Regions from separate parts of the Corynebacterium sp. 1103A genome, predicted to be linked through region 3. Evidence: predicted binding sites of a transcription regulator. Region 3 holds the regulator's gene; each other region holds the start of a gene.
The links. Region 3 encodes LexA, which represses DNA repair genes until DNA is damaged. Its sites were predicted from a motif close to CGAACANNTGTTCG; they were not measured.

Region 1 (4,085 bases), on a different contig from region 3:
GGCCTATCGCACAGCACCATCCCGCCGGAGTGGATACCCAGGTGCCGCGGCTGGCCCAGGAATTCCTCGGCGAGTGCGACCACGTCCGCCGGGGGCTCATCAGTGCCCTTCGACCAGGCGTCCGCACTGCCCTGCGGGTAGCCCAGAGCGCGGGCGGCGTCCCGGGTCGCGCCCTTGCGGCGGTAGGTGTTGACGTTGGCCACCTGCGCGGCCTGCTGGCGCCCGTAGGCGGAGTAGACATACTGGATGACCTCCTCGCGGCGGCCGGACTCAATATCGACGTCGATGTCCGGCGGGCCGTCCCGGTCCAGGGACAGGAAGCGCTCGAAGAGCAAACCCGCGGAGAGGGGCTCCGCGTTCGTGATGCCCAGCGCGAAGCAGACCGCGGAGTTGGCGGCAGAACCGCGACCCTGGCACAGGATGTTTTCCCGGCGGCAGAAATCCACCAGGTCCGTGACGATGAGGAAATAGCCGGGAAAGCCCAGCTGCTCCACCACGGCGAGTTCGTGCTCTATCTGTCTTTTCGCGCGCTCGCGGATATCGGCCGGCCGGCTGGCGTAGCGCTTGCGCGCCCGCGCGTAGACCAGCTCGCGCAGCCAGGTCATCTCCGTGTGCCCGTCCGGTACGTCAAAGTGCGGCAGGTTGGGCACCAAAACATCCCAGCTGAAGCTGCATTCGCGCCCCAGCTCGGCCGCGGCGGCCAGCAGATCCTCGCGCCCCGGCAGCAGGCGCGCCATGTCCTCGCCGGAGCGCAGCCAGCTCGCCCCCATCGGGTGCTGGTCCGGGTCCGCCTGCTGCAGGGACTGCCGGTGGGCCAAGGCGTTCTTCGCCGCCGCCAGGCGAGCCTGGCCGCGCCGCGCCGCCGCCGGGCGGGCGCTCGCTATAGCCCGCAGCCCCCAGTCTTTTCGGGCACTATCTAACCGACGGTGGCGGTCCGCGTCCGCCGGCACCATGGTGCTGGCGTATTCGAGCACCACGTTGCTGGCCCCGACGGCGCCCACCAGCTGGTCTAGCCGGTCCACCCAGTCCACGTCGGCGAGGTAGACCACCTCCTCGCCCAGGGCGCGGGCGACCTGTGCCAGCGGCGGGTAGGCGGTCTTATCCTTCTCCCCGGCCGCCATCTTGGCCTGGGCGATAAGCCGCGACAAGCGCCGGTAGCCCTCCGGGCCGCGCGCCAGCACCGTCAGGACGCCCTCGTCCAGGCTCAGCTCGGCGCCGAAGACCGTGGGCAGCCCGGCGCGGGCGGCGGCTTCGGCGAATTTCATCAGGCCGTAGAACCCGTCCCTGTCCACCAGCGCCAGGGATTCCAGCCCTAGTTCAACTGCGCGTTCGACCAGCTCCTCCGGCTCAGAAGCACCCTGCAGAAACGAGTAACTCGACACGGCGTGCAGTTCCGCAAACGGCACCGCGGACTTCTTTGTTTCGCGCGGTAATCCCTGCTCAGCGCCGTGCTTTACGGGCACAGGTGTGAGCGCCGGGCGGCCGGAAAGGATCCGCTCCAGCCGCGACCAGCTCAGTGCCCGTCCGCCGTTAAACTTCACGTCACACAGCCTAGCAAGATGCGAACCCGTGTTCTAATTACTCGCACCTTACAAACCGAGCAGTCTGTGAATATACATAAAATCTGCAAGTAAATAGACAAAGCGGTATACAGGCTGTTAGGTTATAAATCATCGAGGTTGCGCACCCCGCACCCCGCTTTATTACGCCTACCGGACGGCGCCCGGGCACTGCCCCGTAACACCGCCCGGCCTTATAAAAGTCACACAGAAAAGGACCATTCTCATGCAGATCCGTCGCGCTCTTGCCACAGCCGCCGCCACCGTCGTGGCAGCGACCGGCCTCGTCGCCTGCTCCTCCGACTCCGAGGGAGGGGAAATCACCAAGGACTCGAAGATCTCCGTCGGCACCACCGACGCCTCCAAGAAGGCCTGGGCGGCGTTTGAGACCGCCGCCAAGGACCAGGGCTTCGACCTGGACATCGTCAATTACTCGGATTACACCACCCCGAACCAGGCCCTGGAGCAGGGCGAGCTGGACACCAACAACTTCCAGCACCTGAAGTTCCTGGCCGAGTACAACAAGGGCAACGGCACCGACCTGGTGCCGATCGCCGCCACCGAGATCGTGCCGTTGGCCCTGTTCTGGAAGGACCACGACTCCCTGGACGGCATCGAGGGCGAGACCGTCGCCGTCCCGAACGACTCCACCAACCAGGGCCGCGCCATCAACCTGCTGGCCCAACAGGATCTGGTCACCCTGAAGCAGGACGGGCTTTTGACCCCGACCCCGGCCGACATTGATGAGAAGGCCTCCAAGGTCAAGGTCACCCCGGTCGGCGCCGAGCAGACCACGTCCGCCTACAGCGAGGGCACCCCGGCCGTCATCAACAACTCCTTCCTGGAGCGCGCCGGCATCGACCCGACCACCGCGGTGGTCCAGGACGACCCGAACTCCGAGGAGGCCGAACCCTACATCAACGTCTTCGCCGTGCGCTCGGAGGACGCCGACAACGAGACCCTTCAGGAGCTCGTCAAGATCTGGCACACCCCCGAGGTCCAGGAAGCCGTGCAGGAAGACTCCAAGGGCACGTCCGTTTCCGTGGAACGCAGCCCACAGGAGCTGCAGGATATCCTCAACCGCCTCGAGGAAGAGCTCTAAACTTCCTCCCCGGCACCTTCTACCCCGCCGACGCGCCCGGCTCAATGGCTACCGCGTTGCCGGGGTTGTGCCACGTTTAATGAACCCGCCACTGCACACGCAACTACCAAGGGGCTTTTAGTGACCGAATCACCCACTACCGGAACCCGCGTCGAGTTCCGCCACGTATCCAAGGTCTTTGAGCATAAAAAGACCACCACCCAGGCGCTCAACGATGTCAACCTGACCGTGGAGCCCGGCGAAATCATGGGCATCATCGGCTACTCCGGCGCCGGCAAGTCCACCCTGGTGCGCCTCATCAACGGGCTCGACACCCCGACCGACGGCGAGCTGTTGCTGGACGAGACCAACATCGCCGGCATGTCGGAGAAGAAGCTGCGCTCCCTGCGCCGCTCCATCGGCATGATTTTCCAGCAATTCAACCTGTTTAACTCCCGCACCGCCGCCGGCAACATCGAATACCCGCTGCAGCTAGCCGGCGTGGCCAAGGCCGAGCGCAAGCGGCGCGTGCAGGAGCTGCTGGAATTCGTCGGCCTGGGCGACAAGGGCTCGAGCTACCCGGAGCAGCTCTCCGGCGGGCAGAAGCAGCGCGTCGGCATCGCCCGCGCGCTGGCCACCAACCCGCGCCTCCTGCTGGCCGACGAGGCCACCTCCGCGCTGGACCCGCAGACCACCCACGAGGTCCTGGAGCTGCTGCGCCAGGTCAACCAGAAATTCGGCATCACCATCGTGGTCATTACCCACGAGATGGAGGTCGTGCGCTCCATCGCCGACAAGGTCGCCGTCATGGAGGAGGGCCGCGTAGTCGAGCAGGGCTCCATCTACGAGGTCTTCTCCAACCCGCAGACCCCGGTGGCACAGCGCTTCGTGTCCACCTCCCTGCGCAACACCCCGGACCACGTCGAGGCTGACGACCTGCTGGCCCACGAGGGCCGCTTGTTCACCATCAACCTGACGGAAAACTCCGGCTTCTTCGGCGCGGCCGCCCAGCTGCGCGAGCGCGGCGTGTCCATCTCCATCGTCCACGGCGGCGTGACCACCTTGCAGCAGCACTCCTTCGGCAAGATGACCGTCCGCCTCAACGGCTCTGACGAGGCCATCGAGGAGTTCTACCACACCATGTCCCAGACCACCGACATTCAGGAGATCAAGCGATGACGACAACTATCTTGGCCACAGCGGACTGGGACCGCCTGTCCGGCACCCTCATGGAGGCGGTCGTCGACACCCTCATCATGGTCTCGCTGACCATGATCATCGGCGGCATCCTGGGTCTTATCCTCGGCATCCTCCTCTACACCACCCGCCCGTCGGGAATCCTGGCCAACCGGTTTATCTACACGATCCTCAACATCGCGGTAAACATCATCCGGCCCATCCCGTTCATCATCTTGCTGGCGTTCGTGCAACCGGTCACCGTGGCC
Region 2 (4,085 bases), on a different contig from region 3:
CGCTTGCCTTCGCGCAGGTCGTCTCCGGCCGGCTTGCCGGTGACGGAAGGATCGCCGAAAACGCCTAGCTGATCGTCGCGCAGCTGGAAAGCCACGCCGATCTCGCGGCCGTAACCGCGGAAGGCGTCGATAAGCGTGGGCGAGGCGCCGGCAATGGCGGCGCCCAGGTGGAGGGGGCGTTCGATGGTGTAGGCGGCGGTCTTGTAGCGGTTGACGGCACCGGCGAGCTCGACCGACTCGGAACCGGTGGCCTCTAGGGTGATGTCGAGCAGCTGGCCGCCGATGACCTCAGTGCGCATGGCGCGCCACGGCTCGCGGGTGCGGGCCAGGGCAGCGGCGCTGAGGCCGGAATCCTGCAGCATGTCCTCGGCCCAGGCTAGGGCCATATCCCCGACGAGGATGGCGACGGACTCGCCGAAGAAGTCGGCGTCGCCGTGCCACTGCGCTTGACGATGCCGCCCTGCCACCGCGCGGTGCACCGTCGGCTTGCCGCGGCGGGTGCTGGAGGCGTCGATGATGTCATCGTGGATGAGCGCGCAGGCCTGGATGAATTCCAGGGAAGAGGCGGCGCGGAGGACGGCCTGCGGATCCTCGTCGCCGTCCAGCCCGCCGGCGCCGACGAAGCCCGCCCAGGCGTAGAGCGGGCGGATGCGCTTGCCGCCGCCGAGAACGAAGTCCTCGAGGTAGGCGATGGAGCGGGTAACCGGCGCGCCGATGGAGCCTACGACCGGCCGTCGCTCCTCTAGGAATTCCGCGAGGGCAGCGCGAGCGGCGTCGGGGATCTGTTCAAGCTGGGGAAAATTGTCTGCGGTCACGCCTAGGTATCTTACCGGTCGCGGGCGGTGGTCCGGTGTTGCGCAACCGCCGGCAGCGGCAGTGGGGCGTACAAGAGGGCAAACGGGCGGGAATCGCCGGGGTAGCGGTGGTGGCGCAGTGCGTCCCGAAAGCCCAGCGAGCGGTAAAGGCCGAACGCGGAATTGCCTTCCTGGGGTACTTCCGGCGTTGATAGCGCGACGTAGGCGGCGGGGACGTTCCAGAGTAGCTCCGTTATCAGCTGGCGTCCGATGCCGTGGTTTTGCATGCCGGGGCACACGTGCACCTCGGCTAGCTCGAAATAGCTGCGCAGCAGCGCCCATTGCTGCTCGGTAGGGCCGCCCTTTTCGTAGAAGCCCCGGCGCAGCTGCCGGTCCCACCAGGTATCCGGCGAGCCGAGAAAGCCGTAGGCCAGGCCGACGATGCCACTGTCGGTGGTGGCGACCACTGCGCTAAAGCCCGGGTGGGAGATCTCTCGGCGCCAGGCGTGGGTACGGCTGACGCGGATGGAGTCGTTGTAGTCCATCGCCTCGATATAGATCTCGACGAGCTGGGGCGCGAGCAGGGAAAACTCTTGCGGGCTGAGGCGACGGATGGAGATGTTCACGAATCAATCGAAACATGTTTGGCCCCGCGGCGGGGCAATTAGCCTAATTGAAGGTGTTCGAACTAGCTCCCACGTGTTCGAAAAGAAGGTTTTAATCCTGCTTGAGGGGTTGTGGGCTTCGAACACCTGAGCTATATTAAGAGGGTGTGAGTCGGAAGTGTTCCTAGAGTAAACGGCAAAAGAAAACAACGGCGCTCCCGCAAGCGGCAGCTTCGGAGGGAAGGTGAACGGACATGGCACACGTAATCTCGGCAACTAGGCAGGCAACCACGCGGACCTCGCGCACGAGCGGCGTGGGGAAGCAGCAGCATTTCCTGCGTCAAGCGCGAATGCTGATTGAGCAGGCGCGGGAGTATGCGGCGGATGGGCGTTTCGAGGAGGCCCTCGAGGTCGCCTACCAGGCGGGGCTGCGCACCGCGGGGGCGCGCATCGCGGTCTCCATGGTGGCGCGCCGCAAGCGGAAGCCCTCTAGCGCCTGGGAGCAGCTCGCGCTCGTGAGCGCGGGGGACAAGGAGTGGGCGCAGGAATTCGGCCAGTATTCGAAGCTGCGCTCGCGCGTTTCCCTGGGCCTGGAGGACGGGATCGAGGAAGATGCCGTTTTTGAGCTGATGGGGCTAGCCGCGCGGTTCATGGCCGCCACCCATGCGGCCGCGGTGGAATCCGACTTCGCCGCCTAGGGGGTTTTGTCGCCTAGGGCTTGCGCTCAGAGTTCGTCCTAGGTGCTAGACCCAGGTGTTGGCCCTAGTCGTTAGCCCTAGGGGGTTGGCTCGAGGCTTAAGTTGGGCTTTGTATCTACGTTAGAATGGGGGAGGAAGTAGCACGGCGGGAACTAAAAGTTTGGCGCTCACGTTGAACACAGTGAAAGGCCGTCGTGCAGGGCCGTATTTTAGGCAGCGGTCCCTTAGGTTTATTGGAGGTACAGTGTCTCTTTCGGAGCAGGAACAGCGCGCGCTACGGGAGCTCGAGCAGCAGCTGTTGGCTGAGGATCCCAAGTTCGGTGCCTCTGTAGCCCAGGCCTCGGCCGGTTCCCCGAGCGGGGCCGTGACCCTGCGCGGCGTGGCGCTGGTAGTTGTCGGACTGGTCATGCTGGTGGGCGGCGTGGCCCTAGCGCAGAACAGCCTGTGGTTCGTGGTCCTGTCGATCCTGGGCTTCCTCGTCATGTTCGGCGCGGGCATTTGGATGCTCCGCGGTGGTGGTGCCACGGGTGCGAAGTCGGGCAAGAAGAAGTCGGGCTCCGGCCGGGGCGGCGCGGGGGCGTCGCGGTCTGGCGGTAGCTCGATGGGCAACAAGCTGGAAGAGAACTTCCGTCGCCGCTTCGAGGGCAACTAGAGCACCGAGTTAAGCGGCCTAGCTTTCAAGGCCCCTGGGAGAGATCCTAGGGGCCTTTTTCGTGTCTTCGCGTGGTCTCCACACAATTCCCCACTTTCACCCACGCTGGCCCCCGCGGGGCCTAGAACGGGGAGTGCTGCGCGGAAGTGGGCCTCCAGGAGGGGCGGCGCGTGCGGCATTAGGCCAGCTTGCGGGTCACAGTAGTAGGGGAATGTGCGCTTTGGGGCTAAAGAACCTTGTGGTACAAGGGGTGCCTATGTGGCGTCTGGGGTCTCGAAAAGGCCGCGACTGGGGATTTCTCCCCACTATTTTTATTACCTTTGACCTGCGGGTATGTCGCGAGTGGGTGGTGGGTGGGGCGTAGTGGGTGTTGAAAGTGGGGGAAAGTGGGGTAAAGTGGGCGGCAGCGGTGGAGAAGTGGAACTTTGAGACCGTGGAGAAAAGTCGGAGTTATCGAGCCAAGGAAGGTGGACGCCGGGATGTTTCTCGGAACCTACACTCCGAAGCTTGATGACAAAGGACGCCTAACGCTTCCGGCTAAGTTTCGAGATGAACTAGCTGGCGGACTGATGGTGACTAAGGGGCAGGACCACTCACTAGCGGTTTACCCGCGCGAGGAGTTTGCGGAACGAGCTCGAAAAGCAGCGGCCGTGTCCCGGACGAACCCCGCCGCCCGCGCGTTCATCCGTAACTTGGCAGCGAGCGCCGATGAGCAACGCCCGGATGGGCATGGCCGTATCACGTTGTCCGCAGGGCACCGCGAATACGCCAACCTTTCCAAAGAGTGTGTGGTTGTCGGGTCGGTGGATTTTCTCGAGATTTGGGACGCAGCCGCCTGGGCTGAGTACCAAGAGCAAACTGAAGACGCCTACTCGGCGGCGGATGCGGATGACGTCCTGTCCGGCCTGCTGTAGAAGGCAGTTCACAACTCAACAGAGTGCGTGTACGGACTCTGTCCGAAGTGGAGTAGCTGGTGTACTTCCCCGACATCAGAATCCATTTCGGGCAGGGCCCTATACGCACTTAATTTGTCCCGACAACCCACCGCGGCCAACTTCAAGCTACTTCGTTTACGGAAAGGGGGCACCATGGCTTCAGCTGAACGCAACAACCACGGCCACGTGCCCGTGATGCGTGAGCGTATGGCCGAGCTACTCGCGCCCGCCGTGGCGAAGGCGGAAGCAGAGACCTTGGGTGGCGCCGTCTTGGTGGATGGAACGCTTGGCGCGGGCGGACACACGGAATACTTCCTGGAGACCTTCCCGGAGGTGTCGGTGATTGGCGTAGACCGCGATGGGGCATCGTTGGCGGCGGCCCGCGAGCGCTTGGCGAAGTT
Region 3 (4,085 bases):
TGAGGACTGCCAGAAGATCGCAGCAGCGGCCGTGTCCTGCGAAGGCCCCTCTGAGGCCCGCGAGAAGGTCCGCGAGCTCATCGAGGAATTGTCCCGCCCCGCGGCGGACAACTAAACGTCGCCGAAAACCACCATAACCGGCGCAGGCCCCGCTTTTAAGTTGCGGGCCTGCGCCGGTTGTTTGGTTTGTGGGGAAGGGAGGGGAAGGGCCTTCTTTAAGCGTCGGCGGTCACGACCGTGATTTCGCGCTCTCGCAGCGCGTCGACGAAGCTTTGCGGTGCCGCCGAGTCCGTGATGACGACGTCGATATCGGACAGCTTGGCAAAGCTGACCAAATAGTCGTTGCCCAGCTTGGAGGAGTCGCACAGGACAACGACCTTGCGGGCGTTGGTGACGAACGCGGCCTTGATGGCCGCCTCCTGCGCGTCCGCTGTGGACAGGCCGTGGTCCAGGGTCAGGGCGTTGGTGCCGATGAAGGCGACGTCGGCGCGCAGCAGCGCCATGGTGCGCAGGGCTGTGTCACCGACTACCGCCTGGGTAATGCCGCGCACCGTACCGCCCAGCAGCTGGACGTCCTTGATGCCGTTATTAGCCAGGGACAGGGCAATGGGCAGGCTGTTGGACACGATGGACAGCTGGTTAGCCAGCGTGCTGGCGGCGATCAGGTCGCTTAAGGCATTCGTGGTGGTGCCGGCGTCCAAGAAGATGCTGCCCGGGGCCTCGGGGAGGAACTCGAGGGCGGCCTCGGCGATCGCGGACTTCGCCCCCGTGGCCGAGCGCGAGCGCGTGTCGAGGGTGAACTCGGCCGTCTGGAAGGTCTGCGAGGCCACTGCGCCGCCGTGGACGCGGTGCACCACGCCTTCCCGGTCCAAAACGGCCAAGTCGCGGCGAATGGTTTCTGCGGTGACGTCGAATTTGTGGGAGAGTTCCGTCACATTGACGCGTCCCTCGACGGCGGTGAGGGACGCAATCTGCCGACGGCGTTCTTCTGCATACATGGGGGTAGTTCTCCTCGGTCCGTGGGTACGCACGCTGATGGGCTAGCGCACACGGTGAAATGGGTCTACTCAAATTGTCCCAGAAAAACCGCGTGGGCAAACACAAACAGAAAAACCCAAGCGTCCGATTCTTGGGTTGCTTGGGTATTTCTTGAGGTAGATCGGACAAACCGGACCCGGGATCACACGCACGGCGTGAGAGTTTGCATGCCTGATTACCTCAGAAAGGGGGAATAACGCGGGATGTTCCAGGGAATTAAAGCTTGCGCATCACGGAGACGACCTTGCCCATGATTTCTGATTCGTCCCCGTTGATGGGGGAGTAAGCGTCATTGTGCGGCAGCAGCCAGACGCCGGTGGAGTCGCGGTGGAATTCCTTGACGGTTGCCTCCTCGCCGTCTAGGAGGGCCGCGACGAAGTCGCCTTCCTCGGCCGTGGACTGCGAGCGGACGATGACCCAATCCCCGTCGAGGATGCCGGCGTCCCGCATGGAGTCTCCTACGACCTGCAGCATGTAGAGGTCCCCGCCGCCGACGACCTCGTCCGGCATAGGGTAATAGGTGTCGATGTTTTCTTCGGCCGTGATGGGGGTCCCGGCGGCAATGCGCCCGACGACGGGGATATAGCTGACCTGGCCCGCGTCCGGCGGGGTCTGGGGGAGCTCGGCGGACTTGCTGGCCTTCTCGGTCTTCGCGTCTTCCCTCTCAGTGTTGAGGTGGCGAACGTCGACCGCGCGCGGCTTGTTGGGATCGCGCCGCAGGAAGCCCTTTTCCTCCAGCTGCTTGAGCTGATAGGCCACCGAGGATGTGGACTGGAGGCCGGCCGCGTCACCGATCTCACGGATGCTCGGCGGGTAGCCGCGCAGGAGCACGGCGTCGTGAATGACCTCGAGGATGCGCCGCTGGCGGACACTCAAGGAGTCCAGGGTGGGCTTCTGTGAGGATTTGCTGGGTCGGGCCATGGTCTTTAACTCTCCAAGTTGGTTGGCAGGTCGGATAGTCGGTCACAGGCGCTGCGGGCCCGCGTAAATTCCTACCTTCATTTCTAGCACGAAAAGTACAAATGTTCGAGATCTTTGACCGCGCGCTAGACAAATTCTGGGAAGCTTGCTATAAATCGAACACAGAACCTAATTCGAACATTCGAACGAAGGAAAGTCGGAGCCATGTCGGGGTCTAGATTTAGACTCGGTGGCACCAAAGAAAGGAAAGATTACTTTGACTCTCGCATTTGATGACCGCCGTATTGCTAACACCGAATATGCAGCTTACCGCTCCGGTGCTCTCGCGCCTTCCGTGGTCCCCGCGGCCGCGGTGTGGGAGCCTTCCGCCCGCTTTCCCGGAAGCCGTAACCCCAACGCCGGCTGGCCGGGAGGCGGCCCGGCCGGCACGAGTGAGCGTTATTCTCGAACCCTCACGCTAGATAATCGAACAGACCGTCGTTCGCAGCACGCGCTTAGCGCCGAGGATTTCGCAGGGCAGCTGCGCGGCGCTGCCTCTGAGCAGGCGTGCCAGAAGGGGAACTACGCGCTCGGTGCTGTGTTCGGATTTGCCGTCTTCCTAGGCACGTTGGCGGCGGGCATGGGCCTAGTCGACGGCACGGATACGGCCGGTTCCTTGGGCACGGCGTATAGCGCCGTGACCCAGCAAGCCACCCTGAACTAGTAAGCGGGCTCGCCCGCCCGGTTGAGGCGCGCTCCGGCGCAGTAGACTGGTAGCGCATCCGCTTTATCTGCTGTAGCGGATTGAGCGGGAAAGCTAGAAAGATATGGGGAGCGAGCCACATTGTATTGCCCATTTTGTCACCACGAGCAGTCACGCGTTATTGATTCCCGCGTCGTTGACGCGGGTGCGTCCATCCGCCGCCGGCGCGAGTGTTCTTCGTGCCGGGGCCGTTTCACCACGGTCGAAAAGGCCGTGCTGTCCGTGGTCAAGCGCAACGGGCTGTCCGAGCCTTTCAGCCGCGACAAGCTGATCCGCGGCGTGCGCCGAGCCTGCCAGGGCCGCGACGTCTCGGACGACGCGCTCAAGCGCCTGGCCCAGGAGGTGGAGGAGACCGTGCGCAGCCACGGCAGCTCCCAGATCAACGCCAACGATATTGGCCTTGCCATCCTCGATCCGCTACGCGACCTCGATGAGGTGGCGTACCTGCGCTTTGCCTCCGTGTATAAATCCTTCGACAGTGCGGACGATTTCGAGTCGGAGATCCGCCTGATCAAGCGCCGCGACCGCAGCAGTTTTTAGGCTCCCGCTGCGGCGCTAGGCCAGCTTATCGACCGCCTTTTGGATGCGCCGCAGGGACACCGCGTGCGCGGTGCCGAGGCGCTGGGCGAACAGGGAGACTCGGAGTTCCTCTATCATCCAGTAGATTTCGCGTACCGCCTTGGTCTTGGAGCGGCCGGCCGGCAGGGAACGCAGGCGATTGTTGAGGTAGGCCTTGGCCTCTTCGACCTCGTCCTGGCGGTCCGCGTCCTTGTCCGGATCCAGGTTCATCTCCTCCAGCCGGATGCGCACGGCCTGCAGGTAGCGTGGCAGGTGCCGCAGGTGCTCGATGCCGTTTTTCGTGATCGCCTGCGGGGGAAGCAGGAAATCCAGCTGGGCGCGAAGGTCGTCAATGGCCGGGCCGGTCCACTTGTTGAGCTCGTCGGTGACGCGGCCGTATTCGACCAGGCCCGGGGCGATGGCGACGACCATCTGCCGCACGCGCCCGGGAACCGCCGGGGCAACCTTTTTGCGCAGCTGGTCGAACTTCTCCGGGGAACGCACCGGCCCGCCGGCCTCCAGCATGAGGTCGCGGATGGCGGCCACGCGGGCGTCGGAGACCAAGCCCTCGGCGCCGCCGTGCGGGTAGTTGTCGATGGCCACGCGTTGCTGCAAGGGCAGGCCCTTGACCATGGGGCGCGGGTTGACGGTGATTTCCCGCATGAGCAAGGTCAGCGTCGTGGTCAGCATGGCGGCATCGGCCGCAGCCTTGGTGGGGTGGACCTTGACCTCGACTCCGTCTTTCGTGGCGACCAGCGCCGGGTAGGCGGTGACCTCGTGGCCGTCCACCGTGGTGTGAATCTCGTCGTCGATATCGCCCAGGTTA

Region 1: a site for LexA is predicted at 1,563-1,576, ahead of QQS52_RS02240 (error-prone DNA polymerase). Genes of this name have one in related genera too.
Region 2: a site for LexA is predicted at 1,540-1,553, ahead of QQS52_RS05565 (SAV_6107 family HEPN domain-containing protein). Genes of this name have one in related genera too.

The regions. Positions count from the first base shown of each region.
Region 1 covers NZ_JASTTF010000002.1:151,703-155,787, forward strand. The annotation lists gene QQS52_RS02240 (error-prone DNA polymerase) at 1-1,541, opposite strand, end outside; gene QQS52_RS02245 (MetQ/NlpA family ABC transporter substrate-binding protein) at 1,786-2,661, shown strand; gene QQS52_RS02250 (methionine ABC transporter ATP-binding protein) at 2,782-3,819, shown strand; gene QQS52_RS02255 (methionine ABC transporter permease) at 3,816-4,085, shown strand, end outside.
Region 2 covers NZ_JASTTF010000005.1:96,369-100,453, reverse strand. The annotation lists gene QQS52_RS05575 (polyprenyl synthetase family protein) at 1-815, opposite strand, end outside; gene QQS52_RS05570 (GNAT family N-acetyltransferase) at 827-1,420, opposite strand; gene QQS52_RS05565 (SAV_6107 family HEPN domain-containing protein) at 1,654-2,097, shown strand; gene QQS52_RS05560 (DUF3040 domain-containing protein) at 2,342-2,749, shown strand; gene mraZ (division/cell wall cluster transcriptional repressor MraZ) at 3,229-3,663, shown strand; gene rsmH (16S rRNA (cytosine(1402)-N(4))-methyltransferase RsmH) at 3,838-4,085, shown strand, end outside.
Region 3 covers NZ_JASTTF010000008.1:99,122-103,206, forward strand. The annotation lists gene ptsP (phosphoenolpyruvate--protein phosphotransferase) at 1-115, shown strand, start outside; gene QQS52_RS07450 (DeoR/GlpR family DNA-binding transcription regulator) at 216-998, opposite strand; gene lexA (transcriptional repressor LexA) at 1,255-1,959, opposite strand; gene QQS52_RS07460 (hypothetical protein) at 2,216-2,662, shown strand; gene nrdR (transcriptional regulator NrdR) at 2,783-3,241, shown strand; gene hrpA (ATP-dependent RNA helicase HrpA) at 3,257-4,085, opposite strand, start outside.